Regions from separate parts of the Mesorhizobium sp. M2A.F.Ca.ET.039.01.1.1 genome, predicted to be linked through region 1. Evidence: predicted binding sites of a transcription regulator. Region 1 holds the regulator's gene; each other region holds the start of a gene.

Region 1 (3,370 bases):
GGCTTTTTTTCGAGCCTCAAAAAAATAGTGGTCCAGCGAAATGAAGCTGTCAACCGACATTCTGATGGCATTTGATGGGTCCAGGCATTTTTTTCGGAGTCCGCAATAAATAATGACATCGGCTTTGGCTTCTGCCACTATCCTTAGCGTGTCAGCGACAGGCCATGGCATCATCACAAGGCCGCGATGACCGGGGAGGACGTGCGAGACGATGTCGGTCGGAATCCGTCACGACGATTTGCGCCGGCGCAACCGCGCCATGGTGATTTCGGCCGTGCGCCGCGCCGGCCAGCCATCGCGGACGGAAATTGCCGCCACCACCGGCCTCAGCCACTCGACCATTTCGGCGATCTCCGCCGATCTGATCCAGGAGGGCATCCTCACCGAGAGCAAGGCCAGCGAGCCGACGGCGTTGAAACGCGGCCGGCCGCAGATCGGCCTGGCGCTGAATCCCGAAGCCGCCGCGGTGCTGACGGTGGTGCTGTCGCTGAACTTCCTGTCGGTCGCCGTCATCGACTATGCCGGCCAGGTGATCGCCGAGGAACAGCGGCGCCTGGACACGCTCGTCATGCCGCGCGACGAGCTGATCGGCGAGTGCCTGGCGATCGTCCGGCGCCGGCTGCAGGATCCCGATCTCGACGTGGGCAGCGTCGCCCGCATCGCCATGGGCATTCAAGGCATCACCGATTCCCACGCGCGCGCCATGCTATGGTCGCCGATCACGCCGCTGACCGACATTCCGTTCGCCGACATCCTGGAGAGGGAATTCGGCATCCCCGCCACCATGGAGAACGACTGCAACATGATGGCGGTGGCGCTGCGATGGCGCGATCCCGAGCGCTATCGCGACAATTTCATAGCCATCCTGCTCTCGCACGGCATCGGCATGGGCCTGGTGCTGAAGGGCGAATTGTTCACCGGCACGCATTCCTCCGGCGGCGAGTTCGGCCACATGATCCATCGTCCGGGCGGCGCGCTTTGCCGCTGCGGCCGCCGCGGCTGCGTCGAGGCCTATGCCGGCAACTACGCCATCTGGCGCAGCGCCATGGGGATAAGCGAGGACGCCGCGCCGACCGACATCGGCGACGCCGACATGCGCGCGCTGGCCGCAAAGGCCCGGCAGGAGGACGGCCCCGAACGGGAAGCTTATCGTCGGGCCGGCGAGGCGCTGGGCTTCGGTCTTGGCAGCCTGTTCGCCCTCATCGACCCGGCGCCGGTCGCCATGGTCGGCGTCAGCGCGGCCGCCTTCGACCTGATCGAGCCGGCGCTGAGGGAGGCGATCGCCCAGACCGCCGGCGGCCAGCACTCGAGCTCGATCTCCTTCGACACCGAGCCGAACGAGCTGCCGCTGATCCGCGAAGGCTGCGCCACCCGCGCGCTGACCTTCGTCGATCAGGAGATCTTCGCGCCGGGTGTCCAGGCAAGAGCGGGCAAGCACGTCGCATAAGCCGCAAGCTCAAGCGCCGGGATATGCTGAGATTCAGGTCAGGCCGAGTCGAGAATGGTGGGTTCCGAGAACCGGAACGGAGCGTACTTTTTGGTACGTGAGTACCGGAAGCGCAGGAAGCCGCCATTCGCAGGCCGGCCTCACCTGAATATCAGCATATCCCTAGTCTTCCCGGATTGCATAACCCGCCCCGCGGATGGTGCGGATGACGTCCGGCATGCGGCCGTTGTTGACGGCCTTGCGCAGGCGGCCGACATGCACGTCCACCGTGCGCTCGTCGATATAGATCGTCTCGCCCCAGACATTGTCGAGTAGCTGGCTGCGCGAGAACACGCGGCCGGGATGCCGCATCATGAACTCGAGCAGGCGGAACTCGGTCGGGCCCAGCCTGATCTCGCTCTTCTTGCGGTAGACGCGGTGCGATTCGCGGTCGAGCACGATGTCGCCGACCTTGAGCACGCTGGACAGCACCTCCGGCTTGGCGCGGCGCAGCAGCGCCTTGACGCGCGCCATGAACTCCGGCGTCGAGAACGGCTTGACCAGATAGTCGTCGGCGCCGGTGGACAAACCTCGAACCCGATCGCTTTCTTCACCGCGCGCGGTCAGCATGATGATCGGCAGCCGCTCGGTCTCGGGCCGCATCCTGAGACGCCGGCAGAGCTCGATGCCGGAGACCGCCGGCACCATCCAGTCGAGCACGAGCAGGTCGGGAACATTTTCCTGAAGGCGGATTTCGGCCTCGTCGCCGCGGGTCACCACTTCCACCTGGTAACCCTCGGATTCGAGATTGTAGCGAAGCAGCACCCCCAGCGGCTCCTCGTCCTCCACCACCATGATGCGTGGCGCGATCATCGGGGTAACCTTTTCCGTCAGGCGGCCGGCGCCGACATTGCCGTCTCGTCCTGCTTGGGACGGTTGGCGGGCAATTGCGTGCCGGTCAGCACATAATAGGCGTTCTCGGCGATGTTGGTCACATGGTCACCGATGCGCTCGAGGTTCTTGGCGCAGAACAGAAGATGAGTGCAAGCGGTGATGTTGCGCGGATCTTCCATCATGTAGGTCAACAGCTCGCGGAAGACGGAGGTGTATTTGACGTCGATGCGTTCGTCGTCGTTGCGAAGCTTGGCCAGCGCCGTGGCATCACCCACCGTATATTCCTGAATCACGCCCTGGACCTGGATCAGCACCAGTTGCGCCATGGAATCGATCGAATGCGTGAGGTCGCGCGGGGCGGTGCTGACGCCGACTGACCCGACGCGCTTGGCGATGTTCTTGGCGAGATCGCCGATGCGTTCGAGGTCGCCCGCCATGCGTATCGAGCCGACCACGTGGCGAAGATCGTCCGCCATCGGCTGGCGCTTGGCGATCAGCGTGATGGCGCGGTCGTCAAGCTCGCGCTGACGCGCGTCCATGATGGCATCGTCGGAGACGACGCGCTGCGCCAGCGCATTGTCGCTTTCGAGCAGGGCCCTGGTCGAGCCGCCGACCATGGAGCCGGCGAGATCGCCCATGTCGTTGATGAGCCGGCTGATCTGCCTCAGATCCTCGTCGAACGAGGCGACGGTATGTTCGGCCATGATGTTGTCCTCGTATGAGCTCAGCCGAAGCGGCCGGTGATGTAGTCCTGGGTGCGCTTCTCGCGGGGCGAGGTGAATATCTTCTCGGTCCGGTCGAATTCCACCAGCTCGCCCAGATACATGAACGCCGTCTGCCGCGACACGCGCGCCGCCTGCTGCATGTTGTGGGTGACGATGACGATCGTGTAGTCGGCCTGCAATTCGTCGATCAGCTCCTCGATCTTGGCGGTCGAGAGCGGATCGAGCGCCGAGGCCGGTTCGTCGAGCAGGATGACCTCCGGCTTCACCGCGACGGTGCGGGCGATGCAAAGGCGCTGCTGCTGGCCGCCCGAGAGGCTCTGGCCGC
Region 2 (3,370 bases), on a different contig from region 1:
GCCGGAAGCCCATGGTCTGCAGCAATTCCTGCGACACCTGCACCTCGCGCGTGCGGTCGCCGTTGGGCTCCGGCGTCAGCGAGATGCGGATCGTGTCGCCGATGCCCTGCTGCAGCAGGATTCCCATGGCGGCCGAAGAGGCGACGATGCCCTTGGTGCCCATGCCGGCCTCGGTGAGGCCGAGATGCAGCGCATGGTCGGAGCGTGTGGCAAGCTCGGTATAGACGGCGATCAGGTCCTGCACGCCGCTGACCTTGGCCGACAGGATGATCTTGTCGCGGCCAAGCCCGATCTCTTCCGCCATCTCGGCCGACAGGATGGCCGACTGGACGATCGCCTCGCGCGTGACTTCCTGCGCGGTGAGCGGCGAGCCCTGAGCCTGGTTCTGGTCCATCAGCCGGGTCAACAGCTCCTGGTCGAGCGAACCCCAGTTGACGCCGATGCGCACCGGCTTGTCATGTCTAATCGCCATTTCGACGATCGCCGCGAACTGGCGGTCCTTCTTGTCCTTGAAGCCGACATTGCCGGGATTGATGCGATATTTCGCCAGCGCCTCGGCGCAAGCCGGATGATCGGCCAAGAGCTTGTGGCCGATATAGTGGAAGTCGCCGACCAGCGGCACATCGATGCCGAGCCTGAGCAGCCTCTCGTGGATGCGCGGAACCGCCGCCGCGCTCTCGTCGCGGTCAACGGTGATGCGCACGATTTCCGACCCGGCACGATGCAGCGCCGCGACCTGGGCGACAGTCTGGTCGACATCGGCGGTGTCGGTGTTGGTCATCGACTGCACGACGACGGGCGCGCCGCCGCCGACCATCACGCCGCCGACCGAAACGCCGACCGACCTGCGCCGTGGGAAGGGAGAAGAGAAATATCCGGTCATGCCGGTCGCCTTCATCTGAAAGTTCCCGGCATGAGGTGGCGGAGCAAAGATGGCTTGTCAATGGCAAGCGCCAGGCGAGGTTGGCAAATCAGCAGCCGCCACGCGAAAAACGCCAGCTCTGCCGATCGCGGCATCCGCGACCGAACGTTCCATCGATTTCAGTTAAAAAACACCATGCCGGTGGCATTTCCTGCCACCGGACGTTTCACCGCGGCGGGTTGCGGCGATGGTGCCTGGAGGAGCTTCAGTGTGTCGTCGGGCTAGCCTTCAGCTTTTCAATCTCGTCCTTGATTGCCAGCTTGCGTCGCTTGAGATTCACGATTTCGAGGTCGTCCACCGAAGGATGGTTCATGGCGTCGGTGAGCTCGCGCTCGATATCACCGTGTTTCCGCTGCAACTCATCAAGATGGGATGCAAGAGACATGATTGGTTCTCCCTTTCATGGTTTCCTCGATTGCAGCCGTCGCAGGCACGTCCACCGCAGGTTGAGACTGTGACGGCACCGTGACAGTCTGCCACCAACCGATCTCGATGTCGAATGACACGTGGTAGCATTCCACGACAAAGTGAAATGTGATAAGGGCTGCGCGCCGGCCTCAGACGAAAAGTCACAAACCCAGCCGGTCCCGCCCAAACAGCCCGATTGGGCGATGCATACGCAGACGGTAGATAATGTCCGAACAGGAACAGGCTGAAATACGCCTCGAATATTCCCGGCTCAAACAAGAACACGCCGATTTCGACGCCGCCATCAACGCGATGATCGCCACGGGCTGCGACCCGCTTCAGATTCAGCGCATGAAAAAGAAGAAGCTGATCCTGAAAGACCGGCTGTCGGCGCTGGAAGACCGCATCATTCCCGACATCATCGCCTGAGCGGGCAGTTTCCCGCGCTCCACAGTCTACGAGATCGAAAGCCGGGCGGCGCGCTCGCGCAGCAACGCGACCAATTCGCCAGTCCGCGCTTCCGACGTGTCGATCGGCACCACAAGGCACATCGTTGCCTCGACCTTGCCAGGCGCCGAGAACACGGGCGCCGCCAGGCATTTGGTATAGGCGTCGACAAGGCCTGACGTGACGCAATAGCCGGTGACGCGCGCCCGAGCGATGTCATCGATGAAGTCATCGATCTCTATCTTGCGGCCGTCCGGCAGCACGAGATCGTCTTCCGTGACCATCGCCTCGATCCGGCTGCGATCAAGACCGGCCAGCAGCAACCGGCCCGAAGCAGTCCATGGCAGCGGAATCTGCAGGCCGGTGGCCGAGCTGATGCGGAACGGCCTCGTGCCCGGGCTTGAATGGATGATGGTGTAGCGACCGCTCTGCAGCATGCAGAGCTCGGACGTCTCCCCGGTCTCGCGCGACAGCGTATCGACCTCCTGGCGGCCGCGCCTCAGCAGGTCGTTGCCGCGCATATAGGCCATCCCGTAGAGATAGAGCTTCTTGCCGAAATAGACGCGATTGCCGTCGCCGGCCATTTCCAGGAGACCGGCTTCGACCAGCTCGCGCACCAGCGTGTAGGTGGTCGAGCGCGGCGCGTTGAGCCCCTTTGCCAGCTCGCCGATGCCGATCGCTCGCTGGTTGGCGTGCAGGAACTCCAGGATGTTCAGGACCCTGTTGAGACCTTTCTCGCGCGAGCCAGCTGGCCGCTCTTCGCCCGTGCCTTCGCTCGGCCACCCGGTCAGCATTTCACTCTCTTGCATTGTCGATTCCTGGTGCTAGTATCTGTCTTGTACAGGATACACACGTCTCTTGTAAGAGACAATCGCTGATTGCGGCGTGTATTTCTGCTGCATTGGGGAACACACCATCAAAGGAGGTCGCCGTGAACGACACATCCGGCAGACGTGATTTTCTGAAACTTGGAATGGCGGGGCTGGCCACCGCCGGCGCGCTTACCGCCATCAGCGCCGAGAAGGCAGCCGCGCAGGCCGCATCCGATAGCGTGCTGCGCACCGCGCTTGATCGTGGCAAACTGATCGTCGGCACCGGCAGCACCAATGCGCCATGGCATTTCGAGAACGACGCCGGTGAATTGGTCGGCATGGACATCACCATGGGCCGCATCCTCGCCAAGGGCCTCTTCGACGACCCGACCAAGGTCGAGTTCGTCACCCAGGACCCGGCGCAGCGCATCCCCAACGTGACGACCAACAAGGTCGACATCACCATCCAGTTCATGACCATGACCGCGCAGCGCTCGCAGCTGATCCATTTCTCGCGGCCCTACTATGTCGAGGGCGTGGCGCTGCTGACGCTGCCCGGCTCCGAAAACAAGACCTTCGACAAGCTCCTGGCGAATGGCGCCAACACCCGCATCTCGATCCTCCAGAATGTCGATGCCGAAAGCTCGGTGCATTTTGCCTTGCCGCAGGCTCAGGTGCTGCAGATCGACACCCAGGCGAACGTGCTGCAAGCGCTGGAATCCAAGCGAGCCGACGCCGCGGCCGTCGATCTGTCGACGGTGCGCTGGCTCGCCTCGCGCAA
Region 3 (3,370 bases), on a different contig from region 1:
GAGTTGGCTGTCGCGTTTGATTTCGCCAATCGCCGACGTTGCCGAAGGAGCGAGGCGCCAAAGCTGCTGATCTCCCCCCAAGTGGGGGAGATGGCCGGCAGGTCAGAGGGGGGCGCTGTCCCGCCGACGGTTCCAACTTTCACTTCAAGCCGATCGCACCGGGTCCAGCGTCACCTTGTAAAGCTCGTTGTCGTCGCGATCCATCAGCCGCACCGTGAGCTGCTCCGTCGCACCCGAAATATCGACCAGCCCGAAGAACTGCAGGCCGGCCGACGGCGGCAGGTTCTGGCCCTGCTCGGCGGTCGGCGCCTTGATGAATTTCAGCTCCGGCCCGAAGGTCATGTCGAGGTCGTTGGGGCCGAAGGTGCCGGCATGGATCGGGCCGGACACGAATTCCCAGAACGGATTGAAATCCTGGAACTGCGCCTTGCCGGGGTTGTAGTAATGCGCCGCCGTGTAGTGCACGTCGGCGGTGAGCCAGACGGTGTTGGTGATGCCGGCAGTCTTGATGAAGCGCAGCACATCGGCGAATTCGAGCTCGCGCCCCTTCGGCTTGCCGTTGTCGTTGTTGCTGACGGCCTCGAAGCCGGCCTTCTTCGCCGCGTCGTCCCAGACGACGAGGCCGAGCGGCATGTCGGCGGCGATGACCTTCCACGTCGCCTTCGAGTTTGCCAGCTCGCGCTTCAGCCACTTGGACTGCTCTTCGCCGATCATGCGCGACTTCGGCGTCAGCGTTTCATCCAGGTTGGCGCCGTTCGGGCCGCGATAGGAGCGCATGTCGAGGAAGAACACGTCGAGCAGCGGCCCATGCGAGATCTTGCGGTAGACGCGGCCCGGCTCCGACGGCTCGTAACGGATGGTGGTCATCTCATGGAAGGCGCGCGCGGCCCTGGCCGCCAGCACATGGATCGACTTTTCCTTGTAGCGGTCGTCCTTGCTGAGGTCCTTCGAGTCCGACCAGTTGTTGAGCACCTCGTGGTCGTCCCATTGGTAGAAGGTCGGGCAGATGGCCGAGAGGGCAAGCACATGCTTGTCCATCATGTTGTATTTCCACTGGTCGCGATATTCGTCCAGCGTCTCGGCGACCTTGCGCTTGCCGTCGAGCATGACAACGTTCTTCCACTTGCCGCCGCCGGGCAGGTCGACCTCGTCCTTCAGCGCGCCGTCGGCATAGATCGTGTCGCCCGAATGCAGGAAGAAGTCCGGCGTGTGCTTGGCGATGGTCGAATAGGTCTTCATGCCGGTCTCGTCGATGCCCCAGCCCTGGCCGGCGGTGTCGCCTGACCAGGCGAAGCGCACGTCGCGCTTCGAGGACGGCGCGGTGCGGAAACGGCCGACGATCGGCTCGGAGACGGCGTTGATGTCGGACAGGTCGGCCGCGATCATGCGGTAGAAGATGTCCTGGTCGGAGGCGAGATCGGTGAGCAGCCGCTTCACCGTGCAGTCGCTGGCCGGCGACGTATCGAGCGGCGCGAGCCTTGTGGCGTTTGCAAAACTTTCGGTGGTCGACACTTCATACATAACGCGCGCGGGCCGGTCGGTGCGCGTCCACACCATGCCGGACGTGGCGTCGACGTCGCCGGACTGCACGCCATGCGTGAAGGCCGGCCGCTGGCTGGCGCGGGAATAATAGGGCAGCGCCAGACCGGAGGCGCCGACAAGGCCGAAGGCGCTGGCCGAGGTGACGAAAGCGCGGCGGGTAAGGGAAAGCTTGTCCATGGCTGTCTCCGGATGGCTTTGAACGGGACCGCCAAGCTCTCGCCTCAATGTTTCAGGCGTGTCTCGGAACCATGAAGTTTTGATAACAGTCGACAGAACTGCTGATCTCCCCCCTTGTGGGGAAGATGGCCGGCAGGCCAGAGGGGGGCGCGAAGGATCGCCAACTTCTCAGGAACGGCCTGTTCGAGCTTCTGGCCGACGGCTTTGATTGGCTGCAATTCAACTGACAAGTCGGCGGGACAGCGCCCCCCTCTGCCCTGCCGGGCATCTCCCCCACAAGGGGTGAGATTGGCAGCTCAAGCCGCCTGCGGCTCCGGCTCGAATGCCGGCTTGGTCGTATTGATCAGCAGCGAGATACAGGCCGCCGCGATGCCCGTCATGCCGGCGATCAGGAAGGCCAGTTCGTAATTGCCCTGCAACTCGCGCATCGTGCCGCCGAAGGCTGCAGCCGCCGCTGCGCCCACTTGGTGGCCGGCGACGATCCAGCCGAACACGATCGGCCCGCTACGGTCGCCGAAGGCTTCGTTGGCGAGCCGGAGCGTCGGCGGCACGGTGGCGATCCAGTCGAGCCCGTAGAGCACGGCGAAGATGATCAGGCTGGTCGCCGAGAAGCCGGAATAAGGCAGATAGATCAGCGACAGGCCGCGCACGGCATAGTAGACGCCGAGCAGCTTGCGCGGATCGAAACGGTCGGTGAGCCAGCCGGACAGGGTGGTGCCGATCAGGTCGAAAATACCCATCATCGACAACAGCCCGGCCGCCTGCACCTCCCCGATGCCCATGTCGCCGCAAAAGGCGATAAGATGCGTGCCGACGAGGCCGTTGGTGGTGAAGCCGCAGACGAAGAAGGTGGCGAAGAGATACCAGAACACCCGTGTGCCGGCGGCGCGGCGCAGCGTGTTCAGCGTATGCGCCAGGAAATTGCCCTGCGATGCGGGCGACACCGGCGGCACGTCGTCGGCATCGGCGCCATAGCGCACCTGACCGATCGAGGCCGGGCGTTCCGGCACCAGCAGAAAGACCAGCGGCACGAGAGCAGCGGTGGCGATCGCGATCGCTATGGCGACTGGCTTCCAACCTCCCGACTGGGCCAGCGAGGCAAGCAGCGGCAAGAACACCAGCAGGCCGGTAGCGCTGGAGGCGGACATCAACCCCATCACCAGGCCGCGATTGGTCTTGAACCAACGGTTGACGATTGTTGCGCCGAGCACGGTCGCGACCGCGCCCGAACCGATGCCTGAAAACACTCCCCAGGTGATCAGCAGATGCCACGGCTTGGTCATCAGCAGGCTGAGCGCGGTGGAGCCCGACATGATCATCAGCGCGGCAAGCAGCGTGCGGCGCAGCCCGATCCGCTCCATCAACGCCGCGGCAAACGGTCCGGTCAGACCATAGAGGAAGATGCCAATCGCGGCAGCCAGCGAGACGATGTCGCGCCGCCAGCCGAAGCTCTCTTCCAGCGGCAGCATCATGACTGACGGCGCTGAACGAAGCCCTGCTGCAATCAAAAGACAAAGAAAGATGACCGCGACAACGACGAAGGCGTAGCGCTGGCCAAACGGACGGGATTGAGCTATCATGTTACTGACCGGTACGTTGCAATGGGATGGCACCATACATACGTACCGGTCAGTAACATTGTCAAGCGAGT
Region 4 (3,370 bases), on a different contig from region 1:
GGAATATCGCTGGTATCGATATCATCTTCCCGTCGCGCTTTCAGGGCAGCGATTTCAGCCTTCTGAGCTTCCGTCAGAGGCGGTGGATTTGTTGGATCGAATTTATATCGAACGGTTTTGTTCATAACGTCTTCAACGTCCTACCCCTGCACCACCTTCCGTTCCTCCCAGCCATAAAGCCAGTCCAAGTCCGCGGCGAGCTTCTCCGGCGGCCGCGTCGCCAGCACCAGATTGCGGGCGACTGCCACCGGTCCCCAGGCGTGCCAGGTCAGCCGATTGAACGCGCCGCGTTTGAGCACCCTTTCGACGCGCGGCCGCCTGAGATTTTCCCAGACGGCGAGGCTGTGGGCCGGATCGCCGGGAAAATCGGCAACGAGATTGGCGAGCACTGAGGCGTCCTCGATTCCCATGGCCGCGCCCTGGGCCGCGAACGGCGTCATCGCATGCGCGGCGTCGCCGATCAGCGCGATGCCTTGCGGGACGGCCCAGCGCTGTTGCCGGACAGTGTGCATTGGAAACGCCGTCCACGACCCCGCCAGCGCGATGAGCTTTGCGAGCATCGGTGCGGTGCCATGCATGGCATTGGACAGGATGGCCGGGTCGGCATGGCCCGACCAGCCTTCCGCGATGCGTTCGCCTCTGGTGAAAGCGGCGAGGTTGACGGTGCGGCCCTTGCTCACGGGATAGGCGACCAAATGGAAGCCGGGATGCAGGAAGGTTGTGACGCAGCCCGCCACCCCGATCTCGGCAAATGCCTGCCCGGCGGGGCTGTCGACCGCCACGGTGGTGCGCCAGGCCAGTCGGCCCGAGAAGCGGCTTCTCGCGAAGGCGGAGTCCCGGGCCGCAAGCTGCGCGCGAACCGTCGACCAGACGCCATCGGCTCCAACCAGCAGGCCGGCTGCAATCGACGTGGTTTTGCCGTCGGCCTCTACCGTCGCGGTCACGCTTCGCTGGTCGGCGGCGATGCCTGTCACCCGCGCACCGGTAACGAGCTCGATATCCGACCGCCCTGCCATTTCCTCCGCCATGGCCGCCTGCAGGTCGGCGCGGTGCGCCACCAGATAGGGCGCGCCCCAGCGCTTCTCGGCCGCCTGTCCAAGCGGCACGCGGGCCAGCTCACGCAGGCTTTTCGCATCCTTCAGCACCACCGCTTCGGGCCGGACCGCGTTGGGCAACAGACGGTCGAGCACGCCAAGCCGGCGCAGGATGCGGGTTGCGTTGGGAGCCAGCTGGAGGCCGGACCCGGCCGCTTGGAGCTGCTTGGCCTGCTCGAACAATTTGACCGGCAAGCCGCGCTCAGCGAAGGCAAGTGCTGCCGTCAATCCGGCGATGCCGGCCCCGGCTATGACGACTTGCCGGGACCGTGCTTCAATCATGGTCGGCTCAGGCGGCCTGGTCGACATAGAGGCAGCCGGCTGGCTGCGTTTCTGTCGCCTTCAGCGACGGCGAATAGCGATAAAGCGTCGAGCAGTAGGGGCAGACCTTTTCATTGTCGTCACCCATGTCGAGGAACACGTGCGGGTGATCGAAAGGCGGGTTGGCGCCGGTGCACATGAATTCCTTGACGCCGATCTCGATGACCGGATGGCCCGCGTCGTTCTGGAAATGGGGAATGCTACCGCCTGCCATCGTCGTCTCCAATCGGGTTCGGCCAGTGGGTGTGACCCGCCTGCATCTGGAGCATAACATGCCAGTTTGCAAGATCGATGAAATCAAACTGTCGCAAAAGGCTGGCAGAGGATAAGTTGAGCCGGTTAAGCGCGTGAGGCTGGCACGGAGCGATTCCGTGACGATCATGCGTCACAAAGAGATGTTAGAGCGTCGCCGGACGGCAAGATGCGGCGCTCCCTGGGGCGGTTGCGGGCAAGAGCGGGAAACATGAACGAACTGAAGCCGGTGCAGAGCGAGTTCATCACCGTCGAGGCGGCGAGCCCCGACGGCGGCAATCCCGACCGTTTCGTCAACCGCGAATTCTCCTGGCTGCAGTTCAATCGCCGCGTGCTGGAAGAATCGCTCAACGAGCATCATCCGCTGCTCGAGCGCGTACGCTTTCTGTCAATCTCGGCCGCCAATCTCGACGAGTTCTTCATGGTCCGCGTTGCCGGCCTTGCCGGTCAGGTGCGCGAAGGGATCGCGCTGAAGAGCCCGGACGGCCGCACGCCCGAGCAGCAGCTCGAGCAGCTGCTGCGCGAGGTCGAGCGCCTGCAGGAGGACCAGCAGAAGAGCCTCTCGGCGCTGATGGCCCTGCTCAACAAGGAAGGCATCGAAAGCATCACCCGCGACGCGCTGACCAAGGATGAGAAGACCTGGCTGGAGGAGCATTTCCAGGAACAGGTCTTCCCGGTGCTGACGCCGCTGTCGATCGACCCGGCGCATCCGTTTCCCTTCATCCCCAATCTCGGCTTTTCCATCGCCTTGCAATTGCGCCATCGCAAGAACGGCGAGGAGATGAGCGCGCTCTTGCGCCTGCCGGTGGCGCTCAGGCGTTTCATCCGCCTGCCGGACCGCAAGCGCCATGTGCGCTTCATCCCGCTGGAGGAGGCGGTCGGCCTCTATATCGGCAAGCTGTTCCCCGGCTATGAGGTCAAGGGCTCGGGCACGTTCCGCATCATCCGCGACAGCGATATCGAGGTGGAGGAAGAGTCGGAAGACCTCGTGCGCCTGTTCGAGACGGCGCTGAAGCGGCGGCGCCGCGGTTCGGTGATCCGTATCGAATTCGACACGCTGATGCCGGCCGAATTGCGCGACTTCGTCGCCGGCGAGCTCGGCGTCTCGGCGAGCCGCATCAGCGTGCTCACCGGTCCGCTGGCGCTCAATCAGATTTCCGAGATCGTCGCCATTCCGCGCGACGACCTGAAGTTCACCCCCTACAATCCGCGCTTCCCCGAGCGCATCCGCGAGCATGGCGGCGACTGCCTTGCCGCCATCCGCGAGAAGGACATCATCGTCCACCACCCTTACGAATCCTTCGACGTGGTGGTGCAGTTCCTGCGCCAGGCCGCCGCCGACCCGGAGGTGGTGGCGATCAAGCAGACGCTCTACCGCACTTCGAACGACAGCCCGATCGTGCGCGCGCTGATCGACGCCGCCGAGGCCGGCAAGTCGGTGACCGCGCTGGTCGAGCTCAAGGCGCGCTTCGACGAGGAGGCCAATATCCGCTGGGCGCGCGACCTTGAGCGCGCCGGTGTCCAGGTCGTGTTCGGCTTCCTGGAGTTGAAGACCCACGCGAAGATGTCGCTCATCGTACGCCGCGAGGACGGCCGGCTACGCAATTATGTCCATCTCGGCACCGGCAACTACCACCCGGTCACCGCCCGCATCTACACCGACCTGTCCTTCTTCACGACCGACCCGACGATCGCGCGCGATG

The links. The regulator PhoB, encoded in region 1, activates phosphate uptake and scavenging genes when phosphate is short. The targets are predictions, from matches to a motif close to TGTCATNNANCTGTCAT.
Region 2: a site for PhoB is predicted at 1,377-1,393, ahead of EOA24_RS11230 (YdcH family protein). Genes of this name have one in related genera too.
Region 3: a site for PhoB is predicted at 1,791-1,807, ahead of EOA24_RS14300 (alkaline phosphatase). Genes of this name have one in related genera too.
Region 4: a site for PhoB is predicted at 1,708-1,724, ahead of EOA24_RS07380 (RNA degradosome polyphosphate kinase). Genes of this name have one in related genera too.

Annotation. Positions count from the first base shown of each region.
Region 1 covers NZ_RZRY01000097.1:8,859-12,228, reverse strand. The annotation lists gene EOA24_RS10610 (ROK family protein) at 212-1,447, shown strand; gene phoB (phosphate regulon transcriptional regulator PhoB) at 1,610-2,299, opposite strand; gene phoU (phosphate signaling complex protein PhoU) at 2,317-3,024, opposite strand; gene pstB (phosphate ABC transporter ATP-binding protein PstB) at 3,045-3,370, opposite strand, start outside.
Region 2 covers NZ_RZRY01000106.1:3,188-6,557, forward strand. The annotation lists gene ispG (flavodoxin-dependent (E)-4-hydroxy-3-methylbut-2-enyl-diphosphate synthase) at 1-883, opposite strand, end outside; gene EOA24_RS11230 (YdcH family protein) at 1,128-1,307, opposite strand; gene EOA24_RS11235 (YdcH family protein) at 1,556-1,759, shown strand; gene EOA24_RS11240 (IclR family transcriptional regulator) at 1,786-2,586, opposite strand; gene EOA24_RS11245 (transporter substrate-binding domain-containing protein) at 2,751-3,370, shown strand, end outside.
Region 3 covers NZ_RZRY01000154.1:4,278-7,647, reverse strand. The annotation lists gene EOA24_RS14300 (alkaline phosphatase) at 145-1,719, opposite strand; gene EOA24_RS14295 (MFS transporter) at 2,016-3,299, opposite strand.
Region 4 covers NZ_RZRY01000056.1:4,453-7,822, forward strand. The annotation lists gene EOA24_RS07365 (BrnA antitoxin family protein) at 1-125, opposite strand, end outside; gene EOA24_RS07370 (FAD-dependent monooxygenase) at 141-1,376, opposite strand; gene EOA24_RS07375 (zinc-finger domain-containing protein) at 1,384-1,629, opposite strand; gene EOA24_RS07380 (RNA degradosome polyphosphate kinase) at 1,879-3,370, shown strand, end outside.